DNA from 3 places in the Cupriavidus sp. 94F1 genome. Region 2 is predicted to be linked to each of the others. Evidence: predicted binding sites of a transcription regulator. Region 2 holds the regulator's gene; each other region holds the start of a gene.
The links. Region 2 encodes sigma-54, which starts transcription at its own class of promoters, with help from an activator protein. Its sites were predicted from a motif close to TGGCANGNAANCTGCTTT; they were not measured.

Region 1 (7,473 bases), on a different contig from region 2:
CGTCGCAATCGCTGCCGCTGGTGCCGCTCGACCCCGAAGACGACGCCACGATCTTCTATACGTCGGGCACCACGGGCAAACCCAAGGGCGCCGTCGGCACCCACCGCAACGCCTGCTCGGTGGCCGTCTGCGCCCAGTTCAGCCCGCTGCGCAACCTGCTGCGGCGCGGCGAGCCGGTGCCAGAGCCGAATCGCGATGCCCCGCAGAAGGCCGCGCTGCTGGCCGTGCCGTTCTTCCACGTCACCGGATGCATGTCGGTGCTGAACGGGGCGCTGGCCAGCGGCGGCAAGATCGTGCTGATGTATCGCTGGGACACGCTGCGCGCAATGGAACTGATCGAACGCGAGCGATGCACGTCGGCCGGCGGCGTACCCACGATCGCCTGGCAGATCATCGAACATCCGCGGCGCGACGAATTCGACCTGTCATCGCTCGAAAACATCCACTACGGCGGCGCGCCGGCATCGCCCGAACTGGTGCGCCGGATCCAGACGGCCTTTCCGAACGCCGCGCCCGGCATCGGCTGGGGCATGACGGAAACGTCCGCCACGTTCACCAGCCACAGCGCCGACGAGTACATTCACCGGCCGGACGCCAGCGGCCCTGCGCTGCCAATCGGCGAGATGAAGATCGACGATGGCTTCGGCAATGCGCTGCCGCCCGGCGAGATCGGCGAATTGATGGTGCGCGGCGCCAACGTCGTGCGTGGCTACTGGAACAAGCCTGAGGCCACGGCAAAGACCTTTGTCGATGGATGGCTGCACACCGGCGACGTGGCGCGGCTGGACGAGGAAGGCTTTCTCTACATCGTCGACCGCATGAAGGACATGCTGATCCGTGGCGGCGAGAACATCTACTGCATCGAGGTGGAAAGCGCGTTGTATGCCCATCCGGCCGTCATGGATGCGGCCGTGGTCGGCATTGCGCACCGGACGCTGGGCGAGGAACCGGGGGCCGTGGTCAGCCTGAAGCCGGGCGCCCGGGCCACCGAAGCGGAGCTGCAGGATTTCGTGCGCCAGCAGCTGGCCGCGTTCAAGGTGCCGGTGCGGATCATCGTCCGGGACGACATGCTGCCCCGCAATCCGAATGGCAAGATCCTGAAATCGAACCTGCGCAAGCTGTTCGAATAGGAAGGCCGGCGTCGCAAGGCCCTGCGACGCCGCGAGGCCGTCACTTCACAGGAATCGGCGTCCCGGCCGGCACCGGGACGGCCGTCACCGCGTTCTGCGGGCTGCCGCTGACGATGCGGTCCGAATAGGTCAGGTAGACCAGCGTATTGCGCTTGCGATCCACCGCGCGCACCACGTGCAGCGTCTTGAACAGGATCGACATGCGTTCCGAGAACACGTCTTCCTGCGCCTTGAGCGGGCCCTTGAACGCGATCGTCCCCACCTGCCGGCAGGCAATCGACGCCTCGGGCGGGTCCTCGGCCATGCCGAACGTGCCTTTGATGCCACCGGTGCGGGCACGCGACACGTAGCACGTCACGCCTTCCACCTGCGGATCGTCGTAGGCCTCGATCACAACCTTGTCCGACCCCGTCACCCGGAAATTGGTCGAAACGCTACCGATTTCCTCGGCATGGGCGGCAGCCAGCAGCGTGGCCAGGCCACATGCCAGCCCAGCCGCCAGCACAATACGCAATGGCCTCGGCGTCATTCGGCGGTCGCCCCCTTGATCTCGTCGTGGCGGCGCTCCATTTCCTGGCGCAGCGCACGGCGTTGCCGGGCGGCTTCGAAACGCTGGCGCTCCACCTCGTCGCGCGGCTGCAGCGGCGGCACTTCGGCCGGCGTGCCGTTGTCGTCCACGGCCACCATCGTGAAATAGCAGCTGTTGGTATGGCGAACCACCTTGCTGCGGATGTTCTCGGTCACCACCTTGATGCCGATTTCCATCGAGCTGCGGCCCGTGAAGTTCACCGCCGCCAGGAACGTCACCAGTTCGCCGACGTGAATCGGCTGGCGAAACACCACCTGGTCAACCGACAGCGTCACGACATACCGTCCGGCGTAGCGGCTCGCGCACGCGTAGGCCACCATATCCAGGTACTTGAGGATGGTGCCGCCGTGGACATTGCCGGAAAAATTGGCCATGTCCGGCGTCATCAGCACGGTCATGGACAGCTGGTGGGACAGATCATTCATCGCAGAAAATCCAGAAATCGAGCATGAGGCGCGGGCAGTGTAACCCGCTCGGCCGGGTCATGGCATATCGGATGTGCGCGATTTCCGCTGCGAAGCAGCAAAACAGTCTGAATACCCTGCGGGACAAATAAAAAAAGCGGCCCCGCAGGCCGCTTTCTGTACTTCCGTACTTCTGTACTTCTGTAACGCTCCGGACGCGATGCGCTTACTTCTTCTTGTTCACGGCGTCCTTGAAACCCTGGCCGGCCGAGAACTTCACCGTCTTGGCGGCCGGGATCTTGATCGTTTCGCCGGTGCGCGGATTGCGACCGGTACGTGCAGCACGCTTGCCCGAGCTGAAGCTGCCAAAACCTACCAGCGTAACCGAGTCACCCTTCGCAACTGCCTTCTTGATACTGTCCAGCGCAGCGTTCAGCGCGCGCTCGGCGGCGGCGTTGCTGAGTTCTGCTTCCGCGGCGATGGCCGATACCAGTTCACCTTTATTCATGGCTGATTTCCCTTGTTTGGTCGTCGTCACCGGACTTTTGCCAAGTGGCAAAAGTCCGATCGGCGCAGTCTAATCTGCCCTTTACGGCTTGAGCAATCCCCAGTGGCACCGATGCAACGAAAACTGCCGAAAATCGTTCTCCGACAAGACTTAGCGGGGTTTTTACCCCTCTGTTTTTCGAATCGGCACATCACATTTGAGGATCAAGACGTATCGGACGGCGCACTTTATGAAACCGGCAGATTATTGCCGATTATTCACCGTACGGCGCAATTTCCGCCTTCCGGTTTGCCGAGGTCGGATTGCCAGCCCACGGCGCGCATTTTCGGTGCAGCGCGGCGCCATGCACCAATCAGGGTCCGCTCGCGCGCTGACATGCGTCTTTTTGGCGCACGCATGCCCCATGATCGCTCCACCCTCGCCCTGCTCCGTGCCGCGTGGGGGGATGCACCGACAGCGCGCCCGGTGCGGCGCGCCCAGATTTGGCGCGGCATTCCCCGTTTTGCGCCAAAAACTGGAACGCTAATTGCTTATCCGTGCTCCCATTTTGAGCATGAGGTAACGATGGAGAACCTGAAGACAGGCACGGATGCCTTGTTCATCCTGCTGGGCGCGATCATGGTGCTGGCAATGCACGCGGGGTTCGCATTCCTGGAACTTGGCACGGTTCGCAAGAAGAATCAGGTCAATGCACTGGTAAAGATACTGGTCGATTTCGCGGTGTCGACGCTGGCCTACTTCTTCATCGGATACACCATCGCCTATGGGGTCCAGTTCTTTGCCGGCGCGGAGACACTGGCCGAGAAAAATGGCCACGAACTGGTGAAGTTCTTCTTCCTGGCGACGTTTGCCGCCGCCATTCCGGCGATTATCTCGGGCGGCATCGCGGAACGCTCGCGCTTCAATCCGCAACTGATGGCGACCTTCGTCCTGGTGGGCTTTGTCTATCCGTTCTTCGAAGGCATCGTCTGGAACAACCGCCTGGGCGTGCAGGACTGGCTGGCTTCGGTCACGGGCGCACCGTTCCACGACTTTGCCGGTTCGGTGGTCGTGCACGCGGTGGGCGGCTGGATCGCCCTGCCCGCCGTGCTGCTGCTCGGTGCCCGCCGCGGCCGTTATCAGAAGGATGGCCGCATCAGCGCGCATCCGCCGTCGAACATCCCCTTCCTGGCGCTGGGCGCCTGGGTGCTGGCGGTGGGCTGGTTCGGCTTCAACGTGATGAGCGCGCAGACCATCGACAAGATTAGCGGCCTGGTGGCCATCAATTCGCTGATGGCGATGGTCGGCGGCACGCTGGCGGCCTGGGCGGCGGGCCGCAACGACCCGGGCTTCTCGTACAACGGCCCGCTGGCCGGGCTGGTGGCGGTCTGCGCAGGCTCCGACATCATGCATCCGCTGGGCGCGCTGGTGACTGGCGCCGTGGCTGGCGTGCTGTTCGTCTATCTGTTTACGCTGGCCCAGAACAAATGGCATATCGACGATGTGCTGGGTGTCTGGCCGCTGCACGGCCTCTGCGGCGCCTGGGGCGGCATTGCAGCGGGCGTTTTCGGCAGCCGCCTGCTGGGCGGGATGGGCGGCGTGTCGCTGGTGTCGCAAGTGGCCGGCACGCTGATGGGGATCGTGGTCGCGCTGGTTGGCGGCACGGTGGTCTATGGCACGCTGAAAAAGCTGGTAGGCATCCGCCTGGACCCGGAAGAGGAGTTCAACGGCGCCGACCTGACGCTGCACCGCATCTCGGCCACGCCGGAGCGTGAAACCAACTGGTAAACCACGTATTTGCAGGGCATTGTGGAAAAAAGCGGCCGGGCATTAACCCGGCCGTTTTTACTTGGCGCGCAAAAAAGATTGACTTGAACTTTCGCGCGCGAGCGCCCAATAATGCCCTTGCGGTTTCCTCAAACGCCGACACAGGCGTGCCTTGTGATCCTGACATTATCGACAGCATGCTTTCGTTTTCGCTGTCCCTGTTTTTCCTGCCCGTAAATCACAGGAGTATGTTCATGGATACCACCTCGCTGCAAAGCATCCGCGACGTCATTTACAGCTACGCCACCATATTCGGCGTGAAAATCCTGGCCGCGCTGGCGTTCTGGGTGGTGGGCCGCTGGCTGATTCATTTCGTGGTGCGGCTCGTACAGAATTCGCTTGCCAGGCAAAGCGTCGACCCCACCCTGCTGCGCTATGTCGGATCGATCGTCACCGTCACGCTGAATGTCGTGCTGGTGATCGGCATCCTGGGATACTTCGGCATCCAGACCACCACGTTCGCGGCGCTGATCGCGGCGGCCGGCGTGGCCATCGGCATGGCGTGGTCCGGACTGATGTCCAATTTCGCTGCTGGCGCGTTCCTGGTGGTCCTGCGTCCGTTCAAGGTCGGCGACTTCGTGACCGTGGGCGGCGTGACCGGCACGGTGCGCGAAATTGGCCTGTTCGCCACGTCGCTCGATACCCCGGACAACGTCCTGACCGTGGTCGGCAACAACAAGATCTTCAGCGACACGATCCAGAATTTCACGGCCAACCCGTACCGGCGCGTGGAACTGAAGGCGCAACTGGCCGGCACCACCGACGCCGTGGCAGCCATCGCGCTGCTCAAGGAAAAACTGGCCGCCATCCCGAACGTACTGGCCGAACCGGCGGTCGATGTGGAGATCCTGGAATTCACGCTGGTGGGGCCGGTGCTGGCGGTACGCCCGTACTGCCACAACGACCACTACTGGCAGGTGTACTTCGACACCAATCGGACCATCCGCGACAGCTTCGGTGCGGCCGGTTTTGCGGCCCCGATGCCGGCGCAGATGGTGGTCATGCAGAACGCCCCGGCCGTGCCGTTGACCCAGCCGGCCAACCAGGCCGCCTGAGCAGTGAGCCCGGCGCGCCCGGGCCCATCTGCTTGACCGCTCACCCGGGCTGGCGCATGCCGGCCCGCCCGTACAGACGCAGCAGCACGGCGCCGCTGCCGCAGACCGCCATCACCACGGCCAGCGGCAGCGCCGTGCCGTCGTGCCAGACACTGACCGCGGCACCGGCCAGCGTGCCGAAACCGAACTGGAGCGTGCCCATCAGCGCAGACGCCGTGCCGGCCCGATGGCTTTGATGGGCCAGGGCCAGCGCCGAAGCGTTCGGCGTGATGCATCCCAGCCCGGCCAGGAACACGAAGAAACAGCACAGCAGCACCGGCAGCGACGCCACGCCCAGCAGCGTGGCCGCAGCCAGCGTCAGGCCCGCCACGCATGGCGCGATCAGCGCGACGCGCAGCACATCGTCCAGCGCGCGAGCGCGCACCAGCTTGGCGTTGACCTGCGACATCGCGATCAGGCCAAATGCGTTGGCCCCGAAAACAAAGCCGTAGTGGGAGGGATCGATGCCATGCAGTTCGATCAGCACGAACGGCGAGCCCGCGATATAGGCGAACATCCCCCCCTGCACGCATCCGGCGGACAGCGAGTACCCCAGGAATTCACGGTCGCGCAACAGCTCCCAGTAGCCGCGCAGCACCGTGCCGGGATGCAGCGTGCGGCGGCGCTGCGGATCCAGCGATTCTTCCATGCGCGTATGGATCAGCCACAGCAGCAGCACGGCCGCGCCGCAGTGAATCCAGAAGATCGCGCGCCACCCCGTGGCCGCCAGGACGGCCCCACCGATCAGCGGCGCCAGGATCGGCGCCAGCCCCATCACCAGCATCAGCGACGAAAAAGCCCGCGCGGATTCGCGTGCCTCGAGCCGGTCGCGAATCACCGCCCGCGAGACCACCAGCCCGGTGCAGCCGCCCAGCGCCTGCAGGAAGCGCCAGACCATCAGCGACTCCACGCTCGACGCCAGCGCACAGCCGGCGGCGGCCACGCCATAGATCGTCAGGCCCGCATAGAGCGGCGCCTTGCGCCCGAAACGGTCGCTGACCGGGCCGTAAAACGCCTGGCCGATGGCCAGCCCCACCAGGAACGTGCCCAGCGTCAGTTGCACCTTGCCGATGTCGGTATGAAGGTCGGCTGCCAGCGCGGGGAAGCTGGGCAGGTACATGTCAATGGAAAGCGGTGCGATGGCGGTGAGCGACGCGCAGATCAGCAGCCAGAGCGGAAAGCGCGCGTCGGTGCGCGCGCTTGCGGAGGACGTCATGAAAGGGATCCGGTAAGACAAGCCGCAATTGTTGCATAGCGGGCAAGCCCCTGGCGGCGCGCGCGTCAAGTCACCAGACGTACCGTGGAAAATCCGCCGCAAACCGGCTGCCCGTGCGGCATCACGGGTGGCGCTGCTTTCACGTGTGGCGGCGTGGAGGGTACAATGCGTGCCTGTCGGGACGGATGTCCCCAGACCACGCAGTCAGACGCATCGCGGGAGACGGATCACGGGACCCGTCCCCGGCAACGTTATCCTGCATGACCATACGACATACGCCGTTTATTGCTTCGCTGAGCCTGGTTGCACTCGCAGCCTTGCCGTCGTTGCCCGCATGGGCCGCGCCTGGCAAGCCGCCCGCCATGGCACCGGCTTCGTCGCCCGCGCCCGTGGCGATCGACGAAGCCGAGGCCCTGTCACGCATGCTCAAGGGCGCGGCCACCGGACAGAACACCGGCGCGGCCGGCGTTCCCGAACTGCTGCGCAACACCAATCGCCCGGACAGCGTGCTGGCACGCGCCTGCCGCCAGCTCAACGACATCCTGCCCATCGAGATCGACGGCGAGACGCGCCTGCGCCGCTGCCAGTCGATCCCCGGCAAGCACGTGCTCTTCCAGCTGGAACTGACCAACTTCCGCGGCCCGATGCTCGACCTGGCCAGCTTCGAGGTGAATTACGCCGCGCCGCTCCAGCGCAACATCTGCGCCAACCGCGACGTGGAAATCC
Region 2 (7,473 bases):
GCGTCCATCGCCGCCCTCGGCCTGACGCTGGCCGCGCCGGCCTTTGCCGAGCGCGCCGACCAGGGCAAGCCGCTGGTGCTGGAGGCCGACAACGCCAGCTACGATGACGTCAAGCAGATCTACACCCTTACCGGCAACGTGGTGCTGACCAAGGGCACCATGGTGCTGAAGTCCGACGCGGCCGAGCTGCGCACCGACCCCGAGGGTTACCAGTACGCCATCGCCACGTCCAAGCCCGGCCGTCAGGCGTATATCCGCCAGAAGCGCGACGGCGTGGACGAGTACATCGACGGCTGGGGCGACCGCATCGAATACGACGGCAAGTCCGAGATCAACAAGCTGATCGGGCATGCCCGCGCGGCGCGCGTGTCGGGCGTGGGCGCGAAGATCATCGACGAGATCCGCGGCGCCGTGATCACCTACGACAGCCGCAACGAGTACTACACCGCCACCGGCGGCGACAACAACACCACGGCCGGCAATACGTCGGGCCGCGTGCGCGCGGTGCTGTCGCCGCGCTCGGACGCCAGCGCCCCCGCCGCTGCGGGCGCACCGCTGGATCTGAAGCCGTCCACCGCGCCCAAGCCTTAACGCCTTACCTCCAGCCAGTCCTGATGAACGATTCCGCCACGCTCACCGCCTCTGCCACGTCCTCCGCATCCGCCGTCCGCACCGACAGCAGCACGCTGGTCGTGCGTCACCTGAAGAAACGCTACGGCACGCGCACGGTGGTCAAGGACGTATCGCTCGACGTGAAAAGCGGCGAGGTGGTGGGGCTGCTGGGCCCCAACGGCGCCGGCAAGACCACGTCGTTCTACATGATCGTGGGGCTGGTGGCGCTGGACGAAGGCGACATCGTGCTCGACGACGAGCACATCAGCGGACTGGCCATCCACGAACGCGCCCGCATGGGCCTGTCGTACCTGCCGCAGGAAGCGTCGGTATTCCGCAAGCTCAACGTGGAAGAGAACATCCGCGCGGTGCTGGAACTGCAGGTGGAAAACGGCAAGCCGCTGCCCAAGGCCGAAATCGAACGCCGCCTGGATTCGCTGCTCGACGACCTGCAGATCGCCCATCTGCGCAACAACCCGGCGCTGTCGCTGTCGGGCGGCGAGCGCCGCCGCGTGGAAATCGCGCGTGCGCTGGCGTCGTCCCCGCGCTTCATCCTGCTCGACGAACCGTTCGCCGGCGTGGACCCGATCGCCGTGGGCGAAATCCAGCGCATCGTGAGCTTCCTGAAGGCGCGCAATATCGGCGTGCTGATCACCGACCATAACGTGCGCGAAACGCTGGGTATCTGCGACCACGCGTACATCATCAGCGAAGGCACCGTGCTGGCCGCCGGCCAGCCCGAGGAAATCATCGCCAACGAGTCGGTGCGCCGCGTCTATCTGGGCGAGAACTTCCGCATGTAAGACCGTGCCGCCTCCGCGGCCACACTGCCGACAGGTTTTCGGCAGGTCATCGGCAGGTCATTTTTACCGCACTTGCCCGCGGCTATTTCAAAGCCGTTGCCGATCAGGAAGCCGAAGCGATAGGTTGTAGCAAATTCCGTTCCAACAACGGAAAGATGCGCATAGAATAGGTCGCATGAAACCTTCGCTTCAGCTCCGCCTCTCCCAACATCTGGCCCTCACGCCGCAACTGCAGCAGTCCATCCGGCTGCTTCAGCTTTCCACGCTCGAACTGCAACAGGAGGTGGAACAGGCGCTGACGGAAAACCCGCTGCTGGAACGCGAGAACGACTGGATCGAAAGCCCGCTGCGCGTGGCGGCTGACGGCTCCGTCAATCTGCAAAGCGCCCCGGCGCCGGCCCCGTCCGAACCGCAGGCCAACGGCGACGATCGCAGCGAACATGCGTCCGGCGGCGAGGAAGAAGGCTTCAGCGATTCCGGTGCCGAGGACTACGGCAACGACTGGAGCCTCGACGACTTCGCGCGCCGCCCGCAGAACGACGAAGACGAAAAGACGCCGATGCAGTTGCGCGATGCGGATCCCACGCTGCGCGAGTACCTGATGGAACAGCTGACGCCGCTCAAGATTTCGGCGCGCGACAAGGGCCTGGCCATCTTCCTCATCGAATCGCTCGACGACGACGGATACCTGAGTGCGTCACTCGAGGAAATCTGCACCGAACTGCCCGAAGAACTCGAATTCGAGGTGGAAGAAGTACAGGCGATGCTGACGCTGCTGCAGAGCTTCGATCCGCCCGGCGTGGGCGCGCGCAATGCCGCCGAATGCCTGAGCCTGCAATTGAAACGGTTGCAGCATCCTCAGCGCGAACTGGCCCTGTCCATCGTCAATCACCATCTTGAACTGCTGGCGGTCAGGGATTACACGCGCCTCAAGAAAGCGCTGCAGGTGGACGACATTGCACTAAAGGCGGCGCACGACCTGATCCGCTCGCTGGCACCGTACCCAGGACATGCGTACAGCCGCCCCGAGGCCGATTTCGTGGTGCCGGACGTGTTCGTGCGCAAGAGCGGCAGCGGCTGGATTGCCCAGCTGAATCCGGATGTGATGCCGCGCCTGCGCATCAACGACATGTACGCGCAGATCTTGCGCGGTGCAAAAGGCGAAGCGGGGGCTGCGGGACTGCAACAAAAGCTGCAGGAAGCGCGGTGGCTTATCAAGAACATCCAGCAAAGATTCGACACGATCCTGCGTGTGGCGCAGGCAATTGTGGAGCGTCAGAAGAACTTTTTTTCGCACGGCGAAATAGCGATGCGGCCCTTGGTTTTGCGGGAAATTGCCGATACACTCGGTTTACATGAGTCGACCATTTCCCGGGTGACCACGAACAAATACATGGCCACGCCAATGGGTACTTTCGAGTTGAAGTACTTCTTTGGTAGCCACGTCTCCACGGAGACGGGCGGCGCGGCCTCTTCCACGGCGATCCGCGCGCTGATCAAGCAACTGATAGGAGCCGAAGAACCCAGGAATCCTCTTTCCGACAGCCGCATCGCCGAATTGCTGGGCGAACAGGGCTTTGTGGTCGCACGCCGCACGGTGGCCAAATATCGCGAAGCACTGAAGATCCCCGCAGTCAATCTCCGCAAGTCTTTGTAGCCGAGCCGCAACCGCCTGCCTGGTGCGGCTCTTTCAGAAGGAGAAGCGCTATGAACTTCAAGATCAGTGGACACCACCTCGACATCACGCCGCCGCTGCGTGAGTATGTGGAAACGAAACTGGAGCGAATTGTCAGGCATTTCGATCAGGTCATTGGCGTGAGCGTGCTGCTATCTGTCGACAACCACAAGGAAAAGGACAAGCGTCAGTACGCGGAAATCAATCTGCATCTCAAGGGCAAGGACATCTTCGTCGAAGCGCACCATGAAGACCTGTACGCTGCGATCGACTGTCTGGTCGACAAGCTCGACCGGCAGGTGATCCGCTACAAGGACCGCGTGCAGGGTCATGACCGGGAAGCGGTCAAGTACCAGATGGCTGAAGCCCAGCTACAGCAACAATAGGCTGGCAAATCCTTGACTGCCCCTCGAGGCGGACGTCAGCGTCCCCGAGAGGACTGACAGGAAGAGAGCAAAGCCGCGCATCTGCGCGGCTTTTTTGATGGGTGCGCGCCCGCGTCGGGCTGACATTCTCCGTTACCTTCCCACCACGGCCGAAACCAATTGATTTGCCGGGGGTGTTCGCATCTTGCGCGGCTCGGTGTATGCTGCGCCATACAAGAACGACAGGCAGAACGGTCCCGGTGACCCGAACGGCAGGCCACGTGACGGAAGATCATGCGGGCGCCGGCGGCAATATCCGGGTGGGCAATCCGGCCGGCCAATCCGCGGCACCACCCGCGGCGCCGGCGCTGCAGTGCACAAGCGCGCTGTGGCCCTGCTCTATAATGAGCCGGACGTTCCAATGCGGGCGTCCACCAAGCACTCGATATCCTGAATTGCCCCATCCGGCGGGACGGCATTTGTGCGCCGTATCGCCAACCTGACTTCTCGTGCATCGCCCATGAATCGTTTGGCCAAATTGCTGCCACCCGGCAACATCCATCTCGACGTCACCGTCACCAGCAAGAAGCGGGTCTTCGAGCAAGCCGGGCTCCTGTTCGAGAACAACCATGGTGTGGCCCGCGCCACCGTCACGGACAACCTTTTCGCCCGCGAATCGCTGGGTTCGACCGGCCTGGGTGCCGGCGTCGCCATTCCGCACGGCCGTATCAAGGGCCTGAAGCAGCCGCTGGCCGGCTTCATGCGCCTGGCCGAGCCGATTCCGTTCGAATCGCCCGACGGCAAGCCGGTCTCGCTGCTGATTTTCCTGCTGGTGCCCGAACAGGCCACCCAGCAGCACCTCGAAATTCTCTCGGAAATCGCACAGTTGCTGTCGGACCGCGAGATGCGCGAAGGGCTGGCCACGCTGCCCACGCCCGAAGCCGTCCACCAGTTGCTGATCGAATGGCATCCGTGACGATCCGCAGGCCGGCCTGGCTGGCCGCCTGAAGCCATACCGCCCCCCTCGTAGAAAGCATCCCGCATGGAACTCACCGGCGTCACCTCGCAGTCGATCTTCGACGACAACGCAGCCGACATCAAACTGTCGTGGGTCGCCGGTCTGGAAGGTGCCGACCGGGCCTTTGACGTCGAATTCGCTCGCGAAGCCACTTCCGCCGCCGATCTGGTGGGCCACCTGAACCTGATCCACCCCAACCGGATCCAGGTGCTGGGCAAACCCGAAATCCAGTATTACCAACGCCTGGACGACGAACCGCGCAAGCGCCAGATGGGCGAACTGATCCTGCTGGAGCCGCCGTTCCTGGTGGTGGCCGACGGCATGGAGCCCCCGCCCGACCTGGAACTGCGCTGCACGCGCTCGTCGACCCCGCTGTTCACCACGCCGGTGTCCTCGGCGGCCGTGATCGATCACCTGCGCCTCTACCTGTCGCGCATCTCCGCGCCGCGCGTGACGATGCACGGGGTATTTCTGGACATCCTCGGCATGGGCGTGCTGATCATGGGCGAATCGGGCCTGGGCAAGAGCGAGCTGGGCCTGGAACTGATTTCGCGCGGCCACGGCCTCGTGGCGGACGATGCCGTCGATTTCGTCCGGCTGGGCCCCGACTTCATCGAAGGCCGCTGCCCGCCGCTGTTGCAGAACCTGCTCGAAGTGCGCGGCCTGGGCCTGCTCGATATCAAGACGATCTTTGGCGAAACGGCGGTGCGCCGGAAGATGAAGCTCAAGCTCGTGGTGCAGCTGGTACGTCGCAATGATGGCGAATTCGAACGGCTGCCGCTCGATTCCCAGTACCTCGACGTGCTGGGCCTGCCGATCCACATGGTGAAGATCCAGGTGGCGGCCGGCCGAAACCTGGCCGTTCTGGTCGAAGCCGCCGTGCGCAACACGATCCTGCGACTGCGCGGCATCGACACCCTGCGCGACTTCATGGACCGCCAGCGCGCGGCCATGCAGGCCGACGTGGTATCGCGCGGACAAGGTCGCCTGCTCTGAGCCGCTACCGCGCCCGTGTGCAAACGCCCGCTTCATTCGCGGGCGTTTTTCATTTGCTTACAAGCCTGGCATGGCCCTTCGTCAACGAACTGCGGGCGGCCGCCGTTTTGTGCTGTAATGGGCGCCGAGCCCAGGTTCTGCCAGACGCCGGCATGGCGCGCGGCCACGATGTGTTTCCACAGCCAGGAGAGAAGCATGAAAAAGCTGATCGCGATGTGTTTGCTGGTTACCCCCCTGTTCGCCACCGCCGCGTTTGCCCAGGGCGCCTCGGCTCCGGCCGCTGCCGAGAAGTCCGGCAAGACCGCGCAGCAGGAAAAGATGGCGGCCTGCTCCAAGGCCAACAAGGGCAAGAAGGGCGACGAATACAAGAAGGCGCAGAGCGAGTGCCTGTCGGCCAGCGGCCCCGCCCCGGCAGCCGAGCCGAAGACCCAGCAGGAAAAGATGGCCGCGTGCTCCAAGGCCAACAAGGGCAAGAAGGGCGACGAATACAAGAAGGCACAGAGCGAGTGCCTGTCGGCCAAGCCGGCAACCTGATCGGCGCGGTTCGCACCCCCGGTTCATCACCCCGGGGTTCACAAACCGTTACGCGGCCCGATCCGGGCAATGTTCCCTCGGAAAATGGCGAATCCTCTGCGATTCGCCATTTTTGTCTGGGACAAGCTGTCATGACGCGGTTACCTTGCGGTGCTATCCTTGCGTCGCTATGCGGATCATTCTCATCACCGGAATTTCCGGCTCCGGCAAGTCGGTCGCCCTGAACGTCCTGGAAGATGCAGGCTACTACTGCGTCGACAACCTGCCGGCCCAGTTCATCCCCGAGCTCACGGCCTATCTGGCCGACCAGGGCTATACCCATCTTGGCGTGGCCACGGACATTCGCAGCCGCGAGTCGCTGGCGCGGCTGCCGGACACCGTCCGCGAGCTTTCCGCCCATCATCAGGTGCAGGTGCTGTTCCTGACGGCCAATACCGATGCGCTGGTGCAGCGGTATTCGGAGACGCGCCGCCGCCACCCGCTGTCGACCCGTGTCGGCGTAGGCCCGGACGGTGCGCCGCTGGGCGTCCCGGAAGGTGCCGGGCCAGGCGGACCCGGCGCAACGGTCAGTACATCGCTGATCGAAGCCATCGAAATGGAACGCGGGCTGCTCAGCCCGTTGTCCGAGTCCGCCCATCGCATCGATACCAGCAATGTGCGCACCAACACGCTGCGCAGCTGGGTCAAGGAGCTGATTCGCAACGACAGCGCCAGCGGGCAGTCGCTCACGCTGCTGTTCGAATCGTTCGGCTTCAAGCACGGGGTGCCAAGCGATGCGGACATGGTGTTCGATGTGCGCTCGCTGCCAAACCCCTATTACGATCTGGCCCTGCGCCCGCTGACCGGCCGCGACGCGCCGGTGGCGGACTTCCTGCAGAGCCAGCCGATGGTGCTGGCCATGGCCGAGGACATTCGCGCCTATGTCGAGAAGTGGCTGCCGAGTTTCATTGCGGACAACCGCAGCTACCTGACCGTGGCCATCGGCTGCACGGGCGGCCAGCATCGGTCGGTGTTCATTGCCGAACGACTCGCCAACTATTTCCGGGCCCATGGTAATGTGCTGGTCAGACACCGCGAATTGGCCCCGGCCGGCTGACACGCGGGCTTGAGGGAACGGCCCCGGCGCCGTCCCGCCACTGGAGCGGCCAATCGCATGTCGACACTCCCCCCAGACACCGCATCCCCGGGCGCCATCATCGAGGCGCTGCCGCTGTTTCCCCTCAACACGGTACTCTTCCCCGACGGCCGCCTGCCTCTGCGGGTGTTCGAGAAACGCTACGTCGACATGGTGCGCAACTGCATGCGCGATGGCACGCCGTTCGGCGTCTGCCTGATCACCAGCGGCGAGGAAGTCGCGCGTGCCGGCCACGAAACGGTGCCCGAGGAAATCGGCTGCCTGGCGCAGATCGTCGACTGCAACATGGAGCAGCTGGGCGTGCTGCTGATCGAGACCCGCGGACGGCGGCGCTT
Region 3 (7,473 bases), on a different contig from region 2:
CAGTACTGGCCCAGGTAGACGCCGGCCAGCATGCGGTTGGTCAGCAGCTGCCTGGCGTAGAACCAGCCGGCCGGATTGGCCACGGGGCCGCCGTTTCTGGCGTCTTCGCCTTCGCCCATGTGGATCAGGCCGCCGCCCTGCGCGATATGGTCGAGCTCGGCCTGGTTCACGCCGGTGTGCGTGGCCGGGCTGCGCATGACCTTGAGCCACACCAGCGCCAGCAGCATGCCCATGATGCCCATCCACAGGTACACATGGTGCCAGCCCCAGCTATGGACGATCCACGCCATCAGCGGCGTGAACACCACGGCCGCAAAATACTGCGCGGCATTGAAGATGGCCGACGCGGTACCGCGCTCGGCGGTCGGGAACCAGCTGGCCACCACCTTGGCGTTGGCCGGGAAAGCCGGCGACTCCGCCAGCCCCACGGCAAAGCGCAGCGCGAAAAGAATGCTGATGGCCTGGCCGATCGTAGCGAAAACGCCAATCCAGCCTTGCAGCAGCGTGAAGAACGACCACAGGAAAATGCTGAAGGCATAGATGCGGCGCGCGCCGAAACGGTCGAGCAGCCAGCCGCCCGGGATCTGCGCCATCACGTAGGCCCAGCTGAAGGCCGAGAAGATATAGCCCATCTGCACCGCCGAGAAGCCGAACTCCTCGCGCATGGCGGGCCCGGTGATGGACAGCGTGGCACGATCGGCGTAATTGATCGTGGTCACGATAAAGATCAGGGCAAGGATCCAGTAGCGGACGTTGGTGCGGCGGGCGCCGGCTGCGGCGGCCGCGCTGGAAGCGGGTGTTGCGTTCATCGGGGTCTCCTCACAGCCGGTGGACCTCGATGCGGGAATGCGTCTGGACCGGCGTGTGATATGTCGTCGTACGACCAGAATTATAGAGACGCGGTTCCGTCCGCCACAGTGCGCGTTTACCCTGCCTTGGTGCAATGGTCTGTATTTCGGCGCGTGGGCCGATATCGCTGCCTTTCAATTGGCTTGCGGCTTTGCGGCGGATTCTGTCCGGTTTGCCAGCCCACCCTGCCCGGCTGCAGCAACGCGTGGGCACCCGTCTTCGCCACCTTTTTCACCGGGGTTTTCCCTTGGTTTGCGCCGTCCCACTTGCACGGTCAAGTTGTTAGTTGTACGATGACTTATCTCGAATTTAACAACGATGGATCGGGCACCCACCGGCCTTGATTCACACTTCACCCACCATTCGCCATGTGGCGATCAGGAAGAGCGACATGACTACACCGCAAGAACTGAAGCAGATTATTTCCGAAGGCCTGCTCTCGTTCCCCGTTACCGATTTCGACGCACAGGGCAACTTCCGCGCCGACACCTATACCGAGCGCCTGGAATGGCTGGCGCCGTACGGTGCCTCGGCCCTGTTCGCCGCGGGCGGCACCGGTGAGTTCTTCTCGCTGACGCAGCAGGACTACTCGAATGTGATCCGCACCGCCGTGGAAACGTGCCGTGGCAAGGTGCCCATCCTGGCTGGCGCTGGCGGCCCGACCCGCGTGGCCATCGAGTACGCCAGGGAAGCCGAGCGCCTGGGCGCCCACGGCATCCTGCTGATGCCGCACTACCTGACCGAAGCCAGCGAAGACGGCATCGCCAACCATATCGAAGAGGTTTGCAAGGCGACCCGGTGCGGCGTGATCGTCTACAACCGCGCCAATTCGCGCATCGGCGCCGACCTGCTGGCCAAGGTGGTGGACAAGTGCCCGAACCTGATCGGTTTCAAGGACGGCGTGGGTGACATCGAAGCCATGGTTCGCGTGCGCCGCAAGCTGGGCGACCGCCTGGCCTACCTGGGTGGCCTGCCCACCGCCGAAGTCTATGCCGCTGCCTACAAGGCGCTGGGCGTGCCGGTGTACTCGTCGGCCGTGTTCAACTTCATCCCGAAGACCGCGATGGACTTCTACCGTGCCGTGGCCGCCGACGACCACGCCACGATCGGCCGCCTGATCGACGACTTCTTCCTGCCGTACCTGGACATCCGAAACCGCAAGCATGGCTACGCCGTGTCGATCGTGAAGGCCGGCGCCAGGCTGGTTGGCCACGACGCCGGCCCGGTGCGCGCGCCGCTGACCGACCTGACCGAGGAAGAAGTGGCCAAGCTGGACGCCCTGATCAAGAAGCTGGGTCCGCAATAAGCCATACCGTATCGAGTTGAAGCATTGCGAGCCGACACAAGTCGGCTCTTTTTTTTTGAGCCGCCGCCGGTGCCAGCGGTGGACGCCGGCAGGCCACTGGCAACCCACCGGTACGCCAATCGTCCGCGATCCCGGCATCCGGATTCACCCTGATTCCGCACCCATTGCGAGCAAATCGCGCGATCATTGCGCCATTGACCGATGACGGAGCCCGATATGGCAGCGCAGTCAGACGACAAGGCAACCGAGCCGCTGGTGCTGCATGACAGCCGCGATGGCGTGGTGACACTGCGGCTGAACCGGCCGCTGCAGTTCAATGCGCTCTCGGAAGCCATGCTGGCCGCGCTGCACGGCGCCCTCCACGGCATCGCCAGCGATGACAGCGTGCGTTGCGTGATTCTGGCAGCCCAGGGCAAGGCATTCTGCGCGGGCCACGATCTGCGGGAAATGCGCGGCCAGCCCGCGCTTTCGTACTACCAGGGCCTGTTCGCCCGGTGCAGCGTCGTGATGCAGGCCATCCAGGCGCTGCCGGTGCCTGTCATTGCGCGCGTCCATGGCATTGCCACCGCCGCCGGCTGCCAGCTGGTCGCCAGTTGCGACCTGGCGGTCGCGTCCATGCAGGCGCAGTTTGCCGTGTCCGGCATCAACGTCGGGCTCTTTTGCTCCACGCCGTCGGTGGCGCTGTCGCGCAACGTGGCAACGAAACGGGCCTTCGACCTGCTGGTGACCGGGCGCTTCATCGACGCCCAGACAGCGGCCGATTGGGGCCTGATCAACGAAGCCGTGGCCGACGATGATCTCGATGCCGCCGTCGCACGCAAGGTCGCCCAGATCTGCGCAAAAAGCCCGACGGCCATCCGCTATGGCAAGGCCATGTTCTACAGGCAGCAGTCGATGCAGCTGGCCGACGCCTACGCCTTCGCTGGCGACGTGATGGCCCGCAACATGATGGAAGAGGATGCGGGCGAAGGGATCGACGCGTTCCTGCAGAAGCGCGATCCGCGCTGGACCCAGCGGTAGCACCGGATGCATCGCCCCGCGCGGACGATGCACCGTCGCCAGCCCATCCACGCACCACAACCGCCCCGCCATGCGCCAGGAAGGTGAAAAACAGCCGGATTTCGTCCGTTTTGCGCTGGCCCAAAACCTGCGATGGTGATGATTGAAGAGTAGAAGCGTTCAACCGCCCGTTTCCTGACGCCCCTATTGGCGCAGGCGGGCGGCAGGAAATTGCTCTTGATGTCCGCGCCGCTGCGGAACTCGAGAGCCAGAGACTTCCTGCATCCCAGGTATTCCAGGTATCCCGCTTTCCCGGTCGGCCGGACCCGTTCAACTTTTCCTGAACCCGGAACGACATGACCAGGACAACCACCCTCCCCCTGCACGAACTGGCGCGCGAGTCGCGCATGGGCGCCCACGGCACCGAGACCGATGCGCGGGACATCCGCCGCATCGACCTGTCGGATTTTGACCAACGCAAAGCCGAGATTGCCGACCAGCTCTGGCAGGCTGCCGTCGAAATTGGCTTCTTCCAGCTGGAAAACCACGGCATCGACCTGACAGCCGTGCGCGAAGCGTTTGCCATGACCGAACAGTTCTTCGCGCTGCCTGAGGCGATCAAGGGCCAGTATCCGCTGCAGAAGGCCAACAACGCCGGCTGGGAAACCCGCGCCCAGGTGCGCCCGTCCACCGGCACCCCCGATCAGAAGGAGTCGTACCAGATCACGCGCCCGCATATGGCCGCGCTGTGGCCCACCGACACCGAGCTGCCCGGTTTCCAGGCCACCATGCTTGCGTTCGAACGGCAATGCTGGGACGTCGGCATGAAGGTGCTGTCCTGCTTTGCCGACAAGCTGGGATTTGACGCGGATTTCTTCAGGCGCGCGCACGACCCCGTAGCGCCCGACTATCAGAGCACGCTGCGCCTGCTCCACTACTACGCGATTCCGCCTGAGGCGCAGGACAAACTCGACCTGTGGCGCGCCGGCGCGCACACCGATTTCGACTGCCTGACGCTGCTGTTCCAGCGCCAGGGACAAGGCGGTTTGCAGGTTTGCCCCGGCAAGGAGATGGAAGCCCAGGCATGGACGCCGATTCCACCGGACGAGGACGTGATCACCTGCAACATCGGCGACATGCTGATGCGCTGGAGCGACGACCGCCTGCCGTCGAACTTTCACCGCGTACGCAACCCGCTGCCGGGCGAATACATGGGCCCGCGCTACAGCCTGGCGTTCTTTTGCCAGGCCAACCGCAATGCCGTGATCGAGGGGCCGGCGAAGCAGTATCCGGCGATCACCGCCGGCGATTTCCTGCGCCAGCGCGTGGCGGCTAACTTCAAGGCGTACTGACGCCCGGGCGCCGGCCGGGCGCCCATAAACCAAAAGACCCCGTGCTCTTGCGAGACACGGGGTCTTTAGCCGTCCGGCGCCTGCACGGGGCAGGCAGCGGGCGGGCGACTACCAAAGTGGGTCGGCGATCAGGCCGCAGCGTCCTTCAGCTTCTTCAGCGGACGGACCTTGACCTTGACGCTGGCCGGCTTGGCCGGGAACCAACGCTCTTCACCCGTGAACGGGTCCTTGCCGAAACGCTTCTTCTTGGCCGGCACTTGCTGCGCGGTCACCTTCAGCAGGCCCGGCAGCGTGAATTCGCCAGCGCCCTTCTTGTTCAGCGCGCTGACGATGGTGTTTTCGAGGTGAGCCAGCACCGTCTTCACAGCCTTGGCTTCGAGCTGGGTTTGTGCCACCAGGTGAGCGACCAGGCTCGACTTGTTGAAGGTGTCCTTCAGCGGCTTCACGGTCGGAGCAGCAGCGGGAGCAGCCTTCTTGGCCGGTGCGGCCTTCTTTGCGGCAGCCTTCACGGGTGCCTTGGTTGCTGCGGCCTTCTTGGCAGCAGGCTTGGTTGCAGTCTTCGCGGTCGGTTTCGCTTTGGTCGCCATATCGATATACGAGAGTTGAAGATTGATGTCCCGGCCATTTGCCATCCATCGCAGCGTAGCACCTGTCATCGCTTGCGAATCGTGCTGGCCGGCACGCACTGAATCATAGCGGAAACAGCCAGAAGTAAAGGGGTTTTCTCACATGCGACAGGTCAAACCAAGGGAAAAACCCGGGTTTTGTCGCTGGTTTGCGTCAGCAGATGCGCTGCGGAGCGGTACGTCCCCCCACTTTCGCACGTGACAGACGCCGCGAACGCGCAAAAGTTTCCGCGAATCAGTGCGCGTGCGCGGCCACCGCATCGCGCGTTTCGCGCGCCAGCCCCATGGCAAAGGCGGCTTCGGCCACCAGAAACAGCGGGCCCACCAGCAGGCCGACGAGGTCGTCGACAAAGGCCGGCTTGCGACCCTCGAAGTAGTGGCCGACAAACTGGATGACCCACCCTGCCACGAACAGGCCGATCCCCGTGGTCAGCCACGCCACGGTGGAAAGCGCGGCAATCCAGGCCCCCGCCCACACGAATACCGCCAGGATCGCGGCCATCGCCACGCCAAAGCCGAACGACAGGCGCAGGTAGAACAGGCAGGCCAGCACATAGACGACGATGGCCGGCGTCAGGAACAGCACGCCGTCCCCCAGCGGCATGGCGGGGCGGCCCAGCAGCGCGGTAACGGCCAGCACGATCATCGGAATGCCGACGAAATGCGTGACGACGTTACGGCTGTCGCGGTGGTAGGCTGCGTAGCTGGACAGATGATCGATCAGGGTTTTCACGGGGCGTCTCCTCTCTTCTGGCTGTTTTCAGGCGCTGTCTGGTCTCTGGTCGTGCGCGGTCGCACCCGCAGGCCGCCGGCACCGCCAGACCACGTTGCGCGCCGGGTTTTGCTGTGGATTTATATTAGTGACGCACCGCGTGCTCCGGAAGAGGGTCAACCCGCCGTTCGAGCCGCCCTACTAATTCTTCCAGTCCCCTCGATATGCGCCACGAAGACGAGATCCCCGCCCTCACCATCGGCCAGCGCGATGCCTGGCTCGAACGGATCGGCATCGGCAACGAGGCCGATCTGTCGCCCACCCTGGACACGCTGAATATCCTGATCGGCGCCCACCTGCGGCATATCGCGTTCGAAAACCTGACCCCGCTGGTGGGCTGGCGCGTGAATATCGATCTGCCGGCGGTATTCGACAAGCTCGTCGCGCAGCGGCGCGGTGGCTACTGTTTCGAGCTCAATACGCTGTTTTGCGCGGGCCTCAAGGCGCTGGGATTCGCGGTGACGCCACTGGCCGCCCGCGTGCGCTGGAACGTGCCCGACGAGCGCCCCACGGGGCTGTCGCACATGCTGCTGCGCGTGGAAGTGGCGCACGAAAGCCATGTCGCCGATGTCGGCTTTGGCGGACCCACGCCGGACCGCGCGCTGGCGCTGTCACTGCCGGCGGCTGCCGCCTCACCGTACCGGCTGCTGCCCACGCCGCCCGCCGTGGCCGGCACGGGCTTCCATTCGTATGATCTGGCCGTACGTGATCCCGAGGCGAATGCTGACGATGCAGAGGCCTGGCGCGTGCTGTACCGCTTCGACTTGACCCCGCAGCCGCAAATCGACTACGTGGCGCGCAACTGGTACGTCTCGACGCATCCCGACAGCCACTTCACGCAGAAGTTGATCGCCGCCCGCACGGAAGCCGACGGCACGCGGCTGTCGCTCGGCAACGGCAGCCTGACCGCGCGCATGCCGGACGGCAGCGTGCAAAAGACCGACCTGCCGACGGCCGGCCACGTCATCGACGTCCTGGCCGGCCGCTTCGGCATCCGTATCGACGACGACCTGCGCGCCGCGCTGGCGGCACGGCTGCCGGCCGTGCTGGCAGCGCCCTGATATGCCGCGCTGCGGCACGGTCCATGCATCGCATGAATTGCCCGCAGAAAGTTTGCTGATATCGGCCCTGCCGCGCCAGTCGGGCTGTGGACTGGGAAACGACGCCTGCCCATAATGTCCCGGCCCATTCACGATTCAGGCGGCGGCCAAGACCGCTGCCCATCCCTATCAGGAGACACCATGTCATTGTTCGATCTGTCGGGCAAGGTTGCCATCATCACCGGGTCCTCGCGCGGTATCGGCCGGGCCATTGCCGAGCAAATGGCCATCCAGGGCGCCAAGGTCGTCATCTCGTCGCGCAAGGCCGAGGCCTGCCAGGAGGTGGCCGATGCCATCAATGCGCAACACGGCGCCGGCACCGCGCTGGCCGTGGCCGCCAACATCTCGTCCAAGGAAGCCCTGCAAAACCTGGTCGACGAAACCAACCGCACTTTCGGCAAGGTCGACATCCTGGTCTGCAACGCCGCGTCGAATCCCTACTACGGGCCGATGAGCGGTGTGTCGGACG

Region 1: the regulator sigma-54 is predicted to act here: its motif matches at 3,147-3,164, upstream of AC3FJ6_RS19280 (ammonium transporter).
Region 3: the regulator sigma-54 is predicted to act here: its motif matches at 3,292-3,309, upstream of AC3FJ6_RS19235 (isopenicillin N synthase family dioxygenase).

What each region holds. Positions count from the first base shown of each region.
Region 1 is NZ_JBYOJT010000007.1:196,370-203,842, forward strand. Features, by position in the region: gene AC3FJ6_RS19260 (class I adenylate-forming enzyme family protein) at 1-1,130, shown strand, start outside; gene AC3FJ6_RS19265 (CreA family protein) at 1,171-1,659, opposite strand; gene AC3FJ6_RS19270 (acyl-CoA thioesterase) at 1,656-2,144, opposite strand; gene AC3FJ6_RS19275 (HU family DNA-binding protein) at 2,350-2,631, opposite strand; gene AC3FJ6_RS19280 (ammonium transporter) at 3,196-4,398, shown strand; gene AC3FJ6_RS19285 (mechanosensitive ion channel family protein) at 4,632-5,492, shown strand; gene AC3FJ6_RS19290 (Bcr/CflA family multidrug efflux MFS transporter) at 5,533-6,747, opposite strand; gene AC3FJ6_RS19295 (hypothetical protein) at 7,008-7,473, shown strand, end outside.
Region 2 is NZ_JBYOJT010000003.1:13,443-20,915, forward strand. Features, by position in the region: gene lptA (lipopolysaccharide transport periplasmic protein LptA) at 1-591, shown strand, start outside; gene lptB (LPS export ABC transporter ATP-binding protein) at 615-1,415, shown strand; gene AC3FJ6_RS07740 (RNA polymerase factor sigma-54) at 1,591-3,072, shown strand; gene hpf (ribosome hibernation-promoting factor, HPF/YfiA family) at 3,123-3,476, shown strand; gene AC3FJ6_RS07750 (PTS sugar transporter subunit IIA) at 3,976-4,431, shown strand; gene hprK (HPr(Ser) kinase/phosphatase) at 4,498-5,469, shown strand; gene AC3FJ6_RS07760 (hypothetical protein) at 5,502-5,666, opposite strand; gene AC3FJ6_RS07765 (PsiF family protein) at 5,665-6,003, shown strand; gene rapZ (RNase adapter RapZ) at 6,173-7,099, shown strand; gene AC3FJ6_RS07775 (LON peptidase substrate-binding domain-containing protein) at 7,157-7,473, shown strand, end outside.
Region 3 is NZ_JBYOJT010000007.1:187,799-195,271, forward strand. Features, by position in the region: gene AC3FJ6_RS19220 (MFS transporter) at 1-809, opposite strand, end outside; gene kdgD (5-dehydro-4-deoxyglucarate dehydratase) at 1,241-2,155, shown strand; gene AC3FJ6_RS19230 (enoyl-CoA hydratase) at 2,372-3,175, shown strand; gene AC3FJ6_RS19235 (isopenicillin N synthase family dioxygenase) at 3,511-4,506, shown strand; gene AC3FJ6_RS19240 (HU family DNA-binding protein) at 4,635-5,093, opposite strand; gene AC3FJ6_RS19245 (Mpo1 family 2-hydroxy fatty acid dioxygenase) at 5,368-5,865, opposite strand; gene AC3FJ6_RS19250 (arylamine N-acetyltransferase family protein) at 6,069-6,965, shown strand; gene AC3FJ6_RS19255 (SDR family oxidoreductase) at 7,146-7,473, shown strand, end outside.